3 regions of the Neobacillus sedimentimangrovi genome follow, and region 2 is predicted to be linked to each of the others. Evidence: predicted binding sites of a transcription regulator. Region 2 holds the regulator's gene; each other region holds the start of a gene.
What was found. Region 2 encodes Rex, which represses fermentation and respiration genes when NADH is low (regulators of the CRP and FNR family bind a similar motif). Its sites were predicted from a motif close to TTGTGAAATATTTCACAA; they were not measured.
Positions count from the first base shown of each region.

Region 1: GZA11_RS03665 (TIGR04053 family radical SAM/SPASM domain-containing protein) is a predicted target of Rex. The motif match lies at 1,621-1,638, and genes of this name have one in related genera.
Region 3: nirB (nitrite reductase large subunit NirB) is a predicted target of Rex. The motif match lies at 2,335-2,352, and genes of this name have one in related genera.

Region 1 covers NZ_JAAFZF010000005.1:53,376-57,668, forward strand. Annotated here, with positions in the region: gene GZA11_RS03650 (Cof-type HAD-IIB family hydrolase) at 1-542, opposite strand, end outside; gene GZA11_RS03655 (metal-sulfur cluster assembly factor) at 837-1,145, shown strand; gene GZA11_RS03660 (DsrE family protein) at 1,167-1,505, shown strand; gene GZA11_RS03665 (TIGR04053 family radical SAM/SPASM domain-containing protein) at 1,720-2,844, shown strand; gene GZA11_RS03670 (Crp/Fnr family transcriptional regulator) at 2,899-3,597, opposite strand; gene moaA (GTP 3',8-cyclase MoaA) at 3,884-4,293, shown strand, end outside.
Region 2 covers NZ_JAAFZF010000015.1:5,038-9,330, forward strand. Annotated here, with positions in the region: gene GZA11_RS07140 (ABC-F family ATP-binding cassette domain-containing protein) at 1-612, opposite strand, end outside; gene moaC (cyclic pyranopterin monophosphate synthase MoaC) at 754-1,242, shown strand; gene GZA11_RS07150 (redox-sensing transcriptional repressor Rex) at 1,272-1,928, shown strand; gene GZA11_RS07155 (YdiK family protein) at 2,073-2,273, opposite strand; gene GZA11_RS07160 (CPBP family intramembrane glutamic endopeptidase) at 2,273-2,995, opposite strand; gene groES (co-chaperone GroES) at 3,273-3,557, shown strand; gene groL (chaperonin GroEL) at 3,611-4,293, shown strand, end outside.
Region 3 covers NZ_JAAFZF010000017.1:25,535-29,827, forward strand. Annotated here, with positions in the region: gene nirB (nitrite reductase large subunit NirB) at 1-2,247, opposite strand, end outside; gene pruA (L-glutamate gamma-semialdehyde dehydrogenase) at 2,591-4,138, opposite strand.

The DNA.
Region 1 (4,293 bases), on a different contig from region 2:
GCCCAACTACGATGGTCAATGACTTCAGCATGAACTTCTGAAAGGTGGTCGCGGATTTTTTTTAATTCATCTTCTTCTGTATGGATGAGCATACTAGTCGGTGAATCCTTTAAATAATCGACTAAATCTCCAGTAGTAATATTCGGGTTTCCGAGACTAAATATCTCAATTAGTTTTTGGTCATGGTAATGGAAATATACATCATCCATAACTTCTGCAATAATATTGTGAAAATGAAAGTTTCTACATGTTTCCACAATATCTTTTGCGACTTTTATATCCAGTGGTTCATGGAAAAATCCCCAATTTGGATCAAGGGGATGATGGGTAAACGCTCCATTGAAATTTACGATTGGAGTGTTAAGTTCCAATTCCCGATAATACATTTCACTTGAGCGGAAAGGCCTGCCAGTAGCAATCATCACGATGTGTCCTTGCTCTCTTGCTTTTTTAAGGATGTTTTTAGTTTTCGCAGAAATCGTTTTATCATCTTTTAATAATGTTCCATCCAAATCCAATGCGATTAAGTGTCTGATTGTCATTTAAAGACTCCTTTATATTTCAATTTTACTTTCTCATGCTAAATTTTAGGAAAATAATTCTCTTCATGTTACACTACAAATAAGTAAGGTTTTAAAAATATGCTTTTCATAGTTACTATGTTAACAATTTTATATCCAAACTGTAAAAAAATTCACACCAAAGCATTGGGAAACTCGATATACTAGCTTTACAAGTGGATAGAAAAAGGTAGGAGAATGAGCTATTCCTTTTCTTTTTCATACAAAGTTTTCCACTTGGAATTATTGCAGATAATTAATAAGGAGTGATCAATAATGAATGAAGATTTAAAAGAAAATATAATGGGTGCTCTTGAGCTGGTTATTGATCCTGAGCTGGGCGTTGATATTGTTAATTTAGGCTTAGTTTATAATGTGGAAATGGATGATAAAGGGAAAGTTACTATTACCATGACATTAACTTCCATGGGCTGCCCACTAGCAGGTACGATTGTGGATCAAGTAAAACGGGCGCTTTCAGATATTCCCGAAATTAAAGATGTTGATGTGAATATCGTTTGGAATCCTCCATGGAATAAAGACATGATGTCCCGCTACGCGAAAATCGCTTTAGGGATCCGTTAAGGGGGGACCAAAGGAAGAAATATGAAAGGCAAAGTGATTTTAGTCAGTTCCAATCAACTTGGGAATGGCGATAAAACCTTAGGTGAAAATGTGTTGGAAACCTTCTTTACGATTGTAAAGCAAAAAGAAGAACTTCCTGTCGCTGTATTTTGTATGAACAGCGGAGTATTAACGATGACAGAGAATTCTTTAGTTTCTGTTCATCTTAAAGAAATGGAAGAAAAAGGTGTCGAAATCTTAGCATGTAAAACATGTGCTGATCATTATAAAGTAAGTAATAAATTGGCTGTCGGAAAAATTAGTGGAATGGCTGAATTTGTTGACTTGGCAGCAAAATATGAGGTATTAACGATTTCTTAAAAAGCAGCAGATTTTCTGCTGTTTTTTGTATTTTTAAAGATATATCAATGAATTCATTAGGGGAAAACCGAAAAATTTGTGACACTTCACAAAACGTCCATATCTTTAACAATAATTGTGAGATAGTTCACTTTTTTTTAACATAAACACCTTTATAATACGAAGTAATTATGGCTATTGGTTAAAGATAGCCGTTATTAGGAGGCGTTTCATCATGGATTTTAGCCGGGATTTTAATAAAGATCCATTTATTGTTATATGGGAGCTAACGCGTGCCTGTCAATTAAAATGTCTGCATTGCCGTGCAGATGCACAATATACTCGAGATCCAAGAGAGCTGACTTTTGAAGAAGGTAAACATTTAATTGATCAAATATATGATATGAACAACCCGCTTCTTGTTTTTACTGGCGGGGATCCCCTAATGAGAGAAGATATTTTTGAGCTTGCCAAATATGCCGTTGAAAAAGGTATTCGTGTTTCCATGACACCAAGTGCTACACCTAACGTAACATTTGAAGCGATGCGCAAGGCGAAGGAAGTCGGACTTTCCCGTTGGGCATTTAGTATTGACGGTCCAAATGCGGAAATCCATGACCATTTTAGAGGAACATCCGGTTCATTTGATTTAACAATGGAACGGATTAAATATTTGCATGAATTAGAAATGCCGATTCAGATTAACACGGTTATATCAAGATACAATTATGATCATCTCGATGAAATGGCTAACTTGGTTGAAGAATTAAAATGTGTGTTATGGAGTGTGTTTTTCCTTGTTCCTACTGGAAGAGGACAGGCATCTGACATGATTTCACCTGTGGAGCATGAAAAAGTACTTCGCTGGCTTTATGAACTGAGCAAAAAAGTGCCATTCGATATTAAAACAACGGAAGCCATGCATTACCGCCGAGTGGTTATCCAGCAAAAAATGCGTGAAGCAAAAATGCAGACGGATGAAATTAGTTATCTATCGGCATTGACGGAAAAAGGATTAACAGGGTCTATTGATGGGCTTGGTCGGGCACCTAAAGGTGTAAATGATGGGAATGGATTTGTGTTTATTTCGCATATTGGAGATGTGTATCCGAGTGGTCTTCTACCAGTGAAAGCAGGTAATGTTCGTGAAACACCATTAGCAGAAATCTATCGGGAATCACCAATCTTTAAATCATTAAGAAATCCAGATGGGTTTAAAGGTAAATGTGGTGTATGTGAATTCCGTTATGTTTGCGGTGGATCACGGTCTAGAGCATATGCGATGACAGGAGATTATTTGGAAAGTGAACCATTTTGTGTTTATATTCCAAAGTCTATGAGGGAAAAACAAGTCCAGTAAGAGATAAAAGGGAGATTTTGTTTTTTCATATTTTAGACGGGGAATCTCCCCGTCTTACTCAATATTGCAATAAACAGCTGGACAATTTTCACAGCCAATTTCATCCTTTAAATACTGCAAATCTAATATGGTTATTTTTCCTCGTTTTATGGAAATGATATTATCGCGCTTTAACTCACTTAATATTCTGTTTGTGCTTTCACGGGAAGTTCCACAAAAATTGGCGAGTTCTTGATTGGTTAATGGAAGATCTATTAAGATTCCATCGCCTTTTTTTACACCATAACTATTTGTCATTCGGATTAATGTAGAAAAGAGAGCGCCGCGTTTCCCATTCAGGACAAGATCACGGAATTTCGTTTGAGTTTTTCGGAAATGATCGCTCATCCATTTCATTAACTCAAAGGCAAGCTTGCTATTCTGAAAAATCTCACTTTCAATGACTTCTTTTTTAATTGCGGCAATTTCACCTTCTTCAAGGACTTTCGCGCTTAATAAATATTTTGGTTGATCGGTAAAAAGTGTTAATTCACCGCATATTTCATTTTCACCGCATATTCTTAAGGATAGCTCCCGACCATCAGATGTAATTTTACTAATTTGTATTTTACCGGAAATAATTACATAAAGCTCATCAGCGACCATTCCCTCTTGGAATAAAAATCTTCCTCTTTCACTTCTAAATCTGCGGTCAGCAAATTTAAGCAACTCTTTTATTTCAATGGAATGCGTAGGCTTCAAAGTTGTCGTCATTCTGTTCACCTCGAACAAAAAATTATTGAATTTGTGTTAACAATATGATTCGTTAGTACCATTTTATATCAGGATTTTCTTATTAATAGGGGTAAACAATGACAATATAGTGAAAACTTATAACAATTTTAATGGATATTACAAAATTTGGTAGAAACTTATCATTTAAGTTTTAATTACTACAAAAAAAAGAATAATGAAGCAAGAGTGAATAAAATAACAGTATTAAATATGCATCTCTGTTACAATAAGGTAAAAGCTTCTTTTATTTCATGGAGTTGATCGAGTGAAAAAAATCATTGTTAAAGATAAATTAAATAGACCATTAAGGGACTTAAGAATCTCTGTCTTTGATCGCTGTAATTTTCGCTGTCAATATTGTATGCCAGCCGATCAGTTTGGCCCAGACTTTAAATTTCTTCCCAAAAGTGCACTGTTGTCATATGAAGAAATTGAGCGTTTAGCAAAAATATTTGTGAGCCTAGGGGTTAAGAAGATTCGTTTGACCGGCGGTGAACCGCTTTTAAGAAAAGATTTGCCTGTACTAGTTGAAAAACTGTCTTGTATTAATGGTCTTGAAGATCTAGGTTTAACAACCAATGGTGTACTGCTCCCTAAGTTAGCTACAAAACTAAAAGAAGCTGGTTTAAAAAGAGTGAATATAAGTTTAGATAGCTTGGATGATGAACTTTTTGG
Region 2 (4,293 bases):
CTCTAGCCAGGAAAGTGTTTCAATATCAAGATGGTTGGTCGGCTCGTCCAAAATTAAAATGTCTGGTTTTGTTAATAGTAGTTTCCCCAAGGCGAGGCGTGTTTTTTGGCCACCGCTTAAACTGGAGATCATGACAGACGAATCTGGAAAGCTTAAACCGTGAAGGACAGACCGTATTTCGGCTTCATATTGATAGCCACCCTGCTCTTTAAATGTTACTTGAAGCTGGTCATATTCTTTTAGGATTTTTTCATATTTTTCTTGATCCTCAAAAACACTTGGGTCAGACATTTGCTCTTCAAGTCTTCGCAAGGACTTTTCCATCGTGCGAAGCTCTTCAAATACAGTCAGCATTTCCTCCCAAATGGATAAATTGGATTCTAGTCCAGTGTTTTGGGCTAAATAGCCAATAGTGACATCCTTTGGTTTAATGATTTCCCCGCCGTCATAACTGAGCTGGCCGGCGATAATCTTAAGCAAAGTTGATTTTCCCGCGCCGTTTCGGCCAACAAGGGCGACACGGTCCCGGGATTGTAATTCTAGCTTTATATTCGATAAAATAAGGTCAGCACCATAATATTTTTGTAGTTGATTAACTTGTAATAAAATCATTATTTTCACCTCTATACATAGGAATAGTGTACCGTATTCCCGATTGGTCATCAATAAAGTAAAAAAATGTCATCATGCGTTCAAACTTACGCACACATATCGGTCAAAATATTGTATGATTTTATGGGAGGCTTTTTTTATATGGCTGAATTTACTCACTTTAATGAACAAGGCAGAGCAAAGATGGTGGACGTCAGCGAAAAGCCGGAAACGGCACGAACGGCCATCGCTTGTTCCAGTATCACTGTTAGCAAGGAAATTTATGATAAAATAGTAAACAATGAAATGAAAAAAGGCGATGTTCTGGCTGTGGCTCAAGTAGCGGCTATTATGGCAGCCAAAAAAACATGGGATATTATTCCAATGTGCCACCCAATTCCCTTAACAGGTGTCGATATTAGTTTTTCTTGGGGACAAATAGTGAACGGACAATATACTTTGCATATCGAAGCATTAGTTAAAACAAAAGGAAGTACAGGTGTAGAGATGGAAGCGCTCACAGCTGCTTCTGTTTGTGCTTTAACTATTTATGATATGTGTAAAGCAGTAGATAAAGGTATGGTAATTGGACCGACTTTTTTGGTAGAGAAAACTGGCGGGAAAAATGGTGATTTTAAAAGAGAAATGTAATGAATAATTTGTGCGGGGTGAAGGAGTATATGACAAATGAAACGACGAAAATACCGCAGGCAACGGCCAAGAGGCTACCCTTATATTATCGTTTCATCAAAAACCTGCATTCGTCAGGGAAACAAAGGGTCTCTTCGGCCGAACTTAGTGAAGCGGTAAAGGTTGATTCAGCTACAATAAGAAGAGATTTTTCTTATTTTGGCGCTTTGGGGAAAAAAGGATATGGTTACAATGTCAATTATCTGCTCAGTTTTTTCCGAAAAACGCTTGACCAGGATGAATTAACAAAGGTTGCCTTAATAGGGGTAGGGAACCTTGGTACTGCATTTTTACATTATAATTTTTTAAAAAATAATAATACAAAAATTGAGTGTGCCTTTGATGTAGATCCTGCAAAAATTGGTACATCTATAGGAGAAGTTCCGGTTTACTCCATGGATGAGTTGGAACGAATTTTGATGGAGGAAAATATCCAGGTAGTCATTTTAACCGTACCTGCAAATGTGGCACAAGTTATTACTGATCAAATTGTAAAAACGAATGTCAAAGGGATCTTGAATTTCACCCCTGCGAGGTTAAATGTCCCTCCGTCAATTCGCGTTCATCACATCGATTTGGCCATCGAGCTACAGTCATTAGTATATTTTTTAAAGCATTATCCAAATAATGAGGAAATAGAGGAATAACATTAAAAGGGCTTTTCACTATTAAAGTGAAAAGTCCTTTTCTTTAAATTGATAGAATTCTCCTAGGAATAAACAAGATCATGCCTTAATCAAAAGAAAAAGGTGATAGGCACAATGTAAATTTTTTACACGGTGCCTGTCACCTTATTTTTTGAGCTGATCCTTATATTTAAAATGAAAGTGGATCATTTTTAGGCCGGAGCCAAAATCAAAAGTGGCGAGGATGACCAAGAGATAGCTGAAAAAACCCCAGCCATTATTTTGGACATCCTCAATTGCAAAATAGGTAAATAAGCTTCCAAGTAGGAAGTAGATTAATCCGGAAAACAAAGGTGAACGTCTCATTAGAAGAATCCTCCGATAAAGTTTTGAACCGCTTCTGCCTCTTTAAGCAGTCGCTCAATGTCTTCTTTGTAAACAGACTGCACCAATACGACCAATGTATTCATCGATACATGGGCAAAAATCGGTACAAGAATGGTTTTAGTTTTTACATATAGATAAGCAAATGAAAAGCCCATTGAAGAATAAATGAGAATATGTACTGGCTCCATATGAACGATAGCAAAAATAACAGAACTAATTAATGCTGCGATAAAGAAATGAAACCTTTTATGTAAAGCTCCGAAAATAATTTTTCGAAAAACAATCTCTTCTAAAATCGGCCCAATAATACTGGTAACTAGGACGGCAAGTGGAAAGGTTTCAATAATGCCTAATATTTGCTGGGTATTTTCAGAGCCCATTTCAATACCGAGAAGATTTTCTATTATAGCAGCTGCATACTGGGCAAATAAGGCGAGAAAAAATCCTAAAATGGCCCACTTGATCAAGCTCCCCGCTGATAAGCTTCTTTCACTTTTCCCTCCAGTTCTTATTTCTTTTCTTAATATAAATAAAATAATGATAAGCGCAATAGTAAAACTAGCGATGAGCCAAATAGGAGTAGCTAATCCCGGATCCACACCCGTAAATTTAAAGCTAATCATCAATAAAGGAATCGCTACTAAGTTGGATAGATGCATACAAATATACACAATTAAAATAATCCAATATTCCTTTTTCAATAGTATGTCTCCTTTAGTTCTATTATTTTATTACCATTCTAACGTTAAAAGTCATTTAGTTTCAATGTAGAATACGTTTTAAAAAAGCGAAATAAATATTCAATTATTTACATACGATAGTAGGGTGGAAAAAAAATACATACTTTTTCAAAAAAATTTAAACATGATACTTGCAAAAGATTTTTAGATTCTTTATTATAATAATTGTGTTAGCACTCATTGAGTGTGAGTGCTAACAATGAATTATGAGCACATAGATTTGAGGAGGTTGTTTTTAGTGTTAAGACCATTAGGTGATCGCATTATCATCGAACTAGTTGAAACAGAAGAAAAAACTGCAAGCGGTATCGTTTTACCTGATACAGCAAAAGAAAAGCCTCAGGAAGGAAAAGTTGTAGCTGTAGGTACTGGCCGCGTGCTTGACAACGGTGAGCGCGTAGCTGTTGAAGTTTCTGTAGGCGATCGCATCATCTTCTCAAAATACGCAGGTACTGAAGTGAAATACCAAGGTACTGAATACTTAATTTTACGTGAAAGTGATATTCTTGCTGTAGTAGAGTAAGATTTAAGACTTAAAAAATAACAAGTTTCTAATATACGAGGAGGTTCTTTAACATGGCTAAAGAGATTAAGTTTAGTGAAGACGCTCGCCGTGCGATGCTTCGCGGTGTAGATACACTTGCAAATGCAGTAAAAGTAACTCTTGGACCTAAAGGACGTAACGTGGTTCTTGAGAAAAAATTTGGTTCTCCACTTATCACTAACGATGGTGTAACAATTGCAAAAGAAATCGAATTAGAAGATGCATTTGAAAACATGGGTGCAAAGCTTGTTGCTGAAGTTGCAAGCAAAACAAACGATGTTGCCGGTGACGGTACAACAACTGCAACTGTTCTTGCTCAAGCAATGATCCGCGAAGGCTTAAAGAACGTTACTGCTGGTGCGAACCCAATGGGCATCCGCAAAGGTATTGAAAAAGCAGTAGCTACTGCTGTTGAAGAATTAAAAGCAATCTCCAAGCCAATCGAAGGTAAATCTTCAATCGCACAAGTTGCTTCAATCTCTGCTGCTGACGAAGAAGTTGGCCAATTAATCGCTGAAGCAATGGAACGTGTTGGTAACGACGGTGTTATCACAATCGAAGAATCTAAAGGCTTCACTACTGAGTTAGATGTAGTTGAAGGTATGCAATTTGATCGTGGTTACGCTTCTCCATACATGGTAACTAACACAGACAAAATGGAAGCTGTTTTAGAAAATCCATACATTTTAATCACTGATAAGAAGATCTCAAACAT
Region 3 (4,293 bases), on a different contig from region 2:
CAGCCATTTGGAAGTCCGTTCCAAATAGTTCGCTGTTTCACGGTAATATTGAAGATAGGCACCTGTGATTTCCATTACTTCTTCCTTGGTCTTCACGGTGCATAACAGGTCTGCAGGGCGAAGGTCAACCCCACCATTTCCTCCGACATAGATCTCCCAGCCACCGTCAATTCCAACAAATCCAATATCTTTAATTCCTGCTTCGGAACAATTTCGTGGACAAGCAGATACACCCATTTTCACCTTATGAGGTGTATCAAGCCGTTCAAATTTCTTTTCAAGCTCGATGCCAAGTGCCATAGAATCCTGTGTACCGTAGCGGCAGAACTGGGAACCAACACAGGTTTTTACAGTGCGTAGTGTTTTTCCGTACGCATATCCTGACGGCATATCAAGGTCTTTCCAAATGCTTGGCAGGTCTTCTTTTTTTACACCGAACAAACCGATGCGCTGACCGCCGGTTAGCTTTACTAATGGAACATGATATTTTTCAGCCACTTCGGCAATTTTTTTCAAATCCTTGGCTGTCGTGACACCGCCGTACATTCTTGGAACAACAGAATAAGTTCCGTCCTTTTGGATGTTGGCATGCATTTTTTCGTTAACTAGACGGGAATCACGATCATCCATACCATGATCCATGTAAATCATGCCCAGATAGTAATTAATGGCAGGACGACATTTGGTGCAGCCTTCCTCATTATTCCACTCTAGGACATTCATCACTTCTTTCACACTTGTTAAGCCCTTTGTCTTGATTTCTTCTATTATCTCTTCACGGCTTAAAGTGGTACAACCGCAAATACTAGTTTTTGAGGCTCCTTTTTCGTTAAATTGATTACCTAAAGTATGAGAGAGAATGTTTGCAACTAATGGTTTACAACGTCCACAAGAGCGACCGGCATTTGTGCACTGGCTAACTTGGTCCAATGTTGTAAGACCTTTGGTTTTTATTGCTTCAACGATGACTCCTTTCGTAACACCATTACATCCGCAAATTAATTCATCGTCTGGCATGGAGGCAACATCATCACCAGTATTGCCCGCTCCACTACACTCCGATTGCAAAATAGAAACACTTGTCATACCGCTAATATCTTCTTGTTTGGTCAGCATTCGGAACAGTCTAGTACTGTCCTTTGTATCGCCGTAAAGAACAATCCCGACAATTCGGTTATTCCTTATTAACACTTTTTTATAAATTCCCTCATACTCGTTGTGTACCATAATCGATTTCGTCGTGCTGTCTTCATGTATTTCTCCTGCAGAGAAAAGATCCACCCCTGCTACTTTTAACTGAGTACCTGTAACTGATCCTTTGTACGGCTTCGTTTCTTTGCCACAGATGTGGTTTGCAAGTACCTTTGCTTGTTCATATAATGGCGCCACCAACCCATAAACAATTTCACGATGCTCTGCACACTCACCAACTGCATAAACATGAGGGACATTCGTTTCCATATAGTCGTTCACAACGATTCCTCGGTTGACATAAATTCCGCTGTTTTTTGCCACTTCTGTATTAGACCTAATTCCTAGAGCCATCACTACAAGATCAGCCTCTATTTGGGAACCATCTTTAAAACGGAGGCCAGTTACGCGCTCATCTCCCAAAATTTCCACCGTTTCTTTTTCCATTAAAAAATTCATGCCCTGGGCTTCAAGTTCTGCTTTCAGCATGGATGCTGCAACATGATCTAGCTGTCTTTCCATTAAATGGGGCATTAGATGGACGACATCCACTTTCATGCCAAGGTTCAAGAGTCCTCTTGCGGCTTCAAGGCCGAGAAGTCCTCCCCCTATGACGGCTGCTTTTTTATACTGATTGGCTAATTTGATCATCAATTCACAATCTTTTATATCACGAAAACCTGTAACACCTTGTTTATTTGCCCCTGGAATTGGTAGAATAATAGCCTTTGATCCTGTTGCGATAATTAACTCATCATAATTGACTTCACGGCCTTGATCACTAAATACCTTCTTTGCCTTTGTATCAATTTTGACAACTGCTTCACCCGTATATAATTGAATGTTATTGTCTTTATACCATTCCAATGGATTGATGATTATATCATCAAAATGGACATCTCCTTGAAGGATATTGGATAATTTGATTCGATTATAGTTTGGATACGGTTCTTCTCCAAAAATGGTAATCTCAAATTGTTCGGGCTCCAGCTTTAAAATTTCTTCAATGGTCCTAACCCCTGCCATTCCGTTGCCTATCATCACCAATTTTTTCATCTTAGGTCGCTCCCTATATTTTTTTAGTTTTATTGTAAGGTGAAAACCAATGAATATATTGTGAAGTTCATCACAAGCTAAGATTATTTGTGAACAATTTCACATTATTGTCAAAACTTCATACAGCTGTATATACATAATGAGAAATTGCCATGAAAAACAGTTAGTATTCAATTTATGGCCATTTTGACTACATAACTATGTTAATAGGCATTTTGGCTTTTACCTTTTTATGTTTTGTCCATCACGGCTCCAATGAAGATCACTGGCACTCACAGAGCATGACAAAATGAAATCAATAAAAAAACCCCTTCCCGCCATTGGGGAAGAGGTTCGCTTATAATTAGAACATTTCAGATGTTGTTTTAGCTTGCATGTGTAGTAATAGATAGTCTGGACCTCCAGCTTTTGAGTCGGTCCCAGACATGTTGAAGCCACCGAATGGCTGATAGCCAACAATAGCACCCGTACAGCCACGATTGAAGTAGAGGTTTCCAACATGGAAGTCTTCACGAGCCTTTTCGATATGAGCACGATTTTTAGTAATAACAGCGCCTGTTAATCCATACTCAGTGTTATTTGCAATTTCAATAGCCTCATCAAAGTTCTTCGCCTTAGTGAAGCCTACTACTGGTCCAAAGATTTCTTCCTGCATAATACGTGCTTTCGGATCTAGGTCAGCAAACACAGTTGGTTTAATGAAGTATCCTTTGGAATCGTCTCCTTCACCACCAGTCATTAACTTACCTTCACTCTTACCAATTTCAATATATTCCATAATTTTATTGAAGGCGTTTTGATCAATAACAGGTCCCATGAAAGTTCCTTGTTCTGTTGGATCACCAACGGTTAACTCGTTAGTTAATTCAACCACGCGGTTCAATACTTGATCATACACATCTTCAACAATAACGGCACGTGAACATGCAGAGCATTTTTGTCCAGAGAATCCAAATGCAGATGCAACGATAGATTGTGCTGCTAGTTCAAGATCAGCTTCGGAGTCTACGACAATTGTGTCTTTACCGCCCATTTCAGCAATTAATCGCTTCATCCAGATTTGTCCTGGATTAATTTTTGAAGAACGTTCAAAAATGCGAAGTCCTACATCACGTGAACCGGTAAAGCTAATGAATCGAGTATCCTTATGGTCAACTAAATAATCGCCCACTTCTGCACCGCTACCTGGAACGAAGTTTAATACCCCTTTAGGAAGACCGGCTTCTTCCATTACCTCAACAAACTTCGCTGCTACAACTGGAGTAGTTGAAGCTGGTTTTAATAATACCGTGTTACCAGTAACAATAGCAGCAACAGTCGTACCTGCCATGATCGCTAATGGGAAGTTCCAAGGAGAAATGATGATACCTACTCCTAGTGGAATATAATGATAACGGTTAAATTCATTTGGACGACTATTTACTGGCACTCCATCTTTTAGAGCCAGCATTTGACGGCCATAATATTCAAGGAAATCAATTGCTTCCGCAGTGTCAGCATCTGCCTCTTTCCATGGCTTCCCTGCTTCTTTTGTTAAAAGAGCAGAAAACTCATGCTTACGGCGGCGGATAATTGTTGCTGCTTTAAAAAGCACATCTGCACGGAACTCTGCCTTTGTTTTTTTCCAAGTTTTAAATGCCTCAACAGCCGCTTGCATTGCTTTTTCTGCTAATTCCTTATTAGCTTTCGATACGCGGCCAATGACTTCTTCTTTATTTGCTGGATTATAGGAAATGATTTTTTCCTCGGTGGTAATTCTCTCACCGCCAATGATAAGTGGATATTCTTGACCTAAATATCCTTCTACTGTTTTTAACCCTTGAAGATAAGCTTGACGGTTCTCTTCAACTGTAAAATCTGTAAACGGCTCATGCTTGTAAGGTTGTACCATCTCTAAACCCCTCCTATGTAATTAAACGTTTACAACAAGTCCATTCTACATGAATCTATTCGCCGCTTCAATAATAAGGGAACTTAAGCTTCGGAAAATAAACAATATTATAATTCCTCAAAAGGTGTCCTCTTAACCGACACAACTAAAAAAAT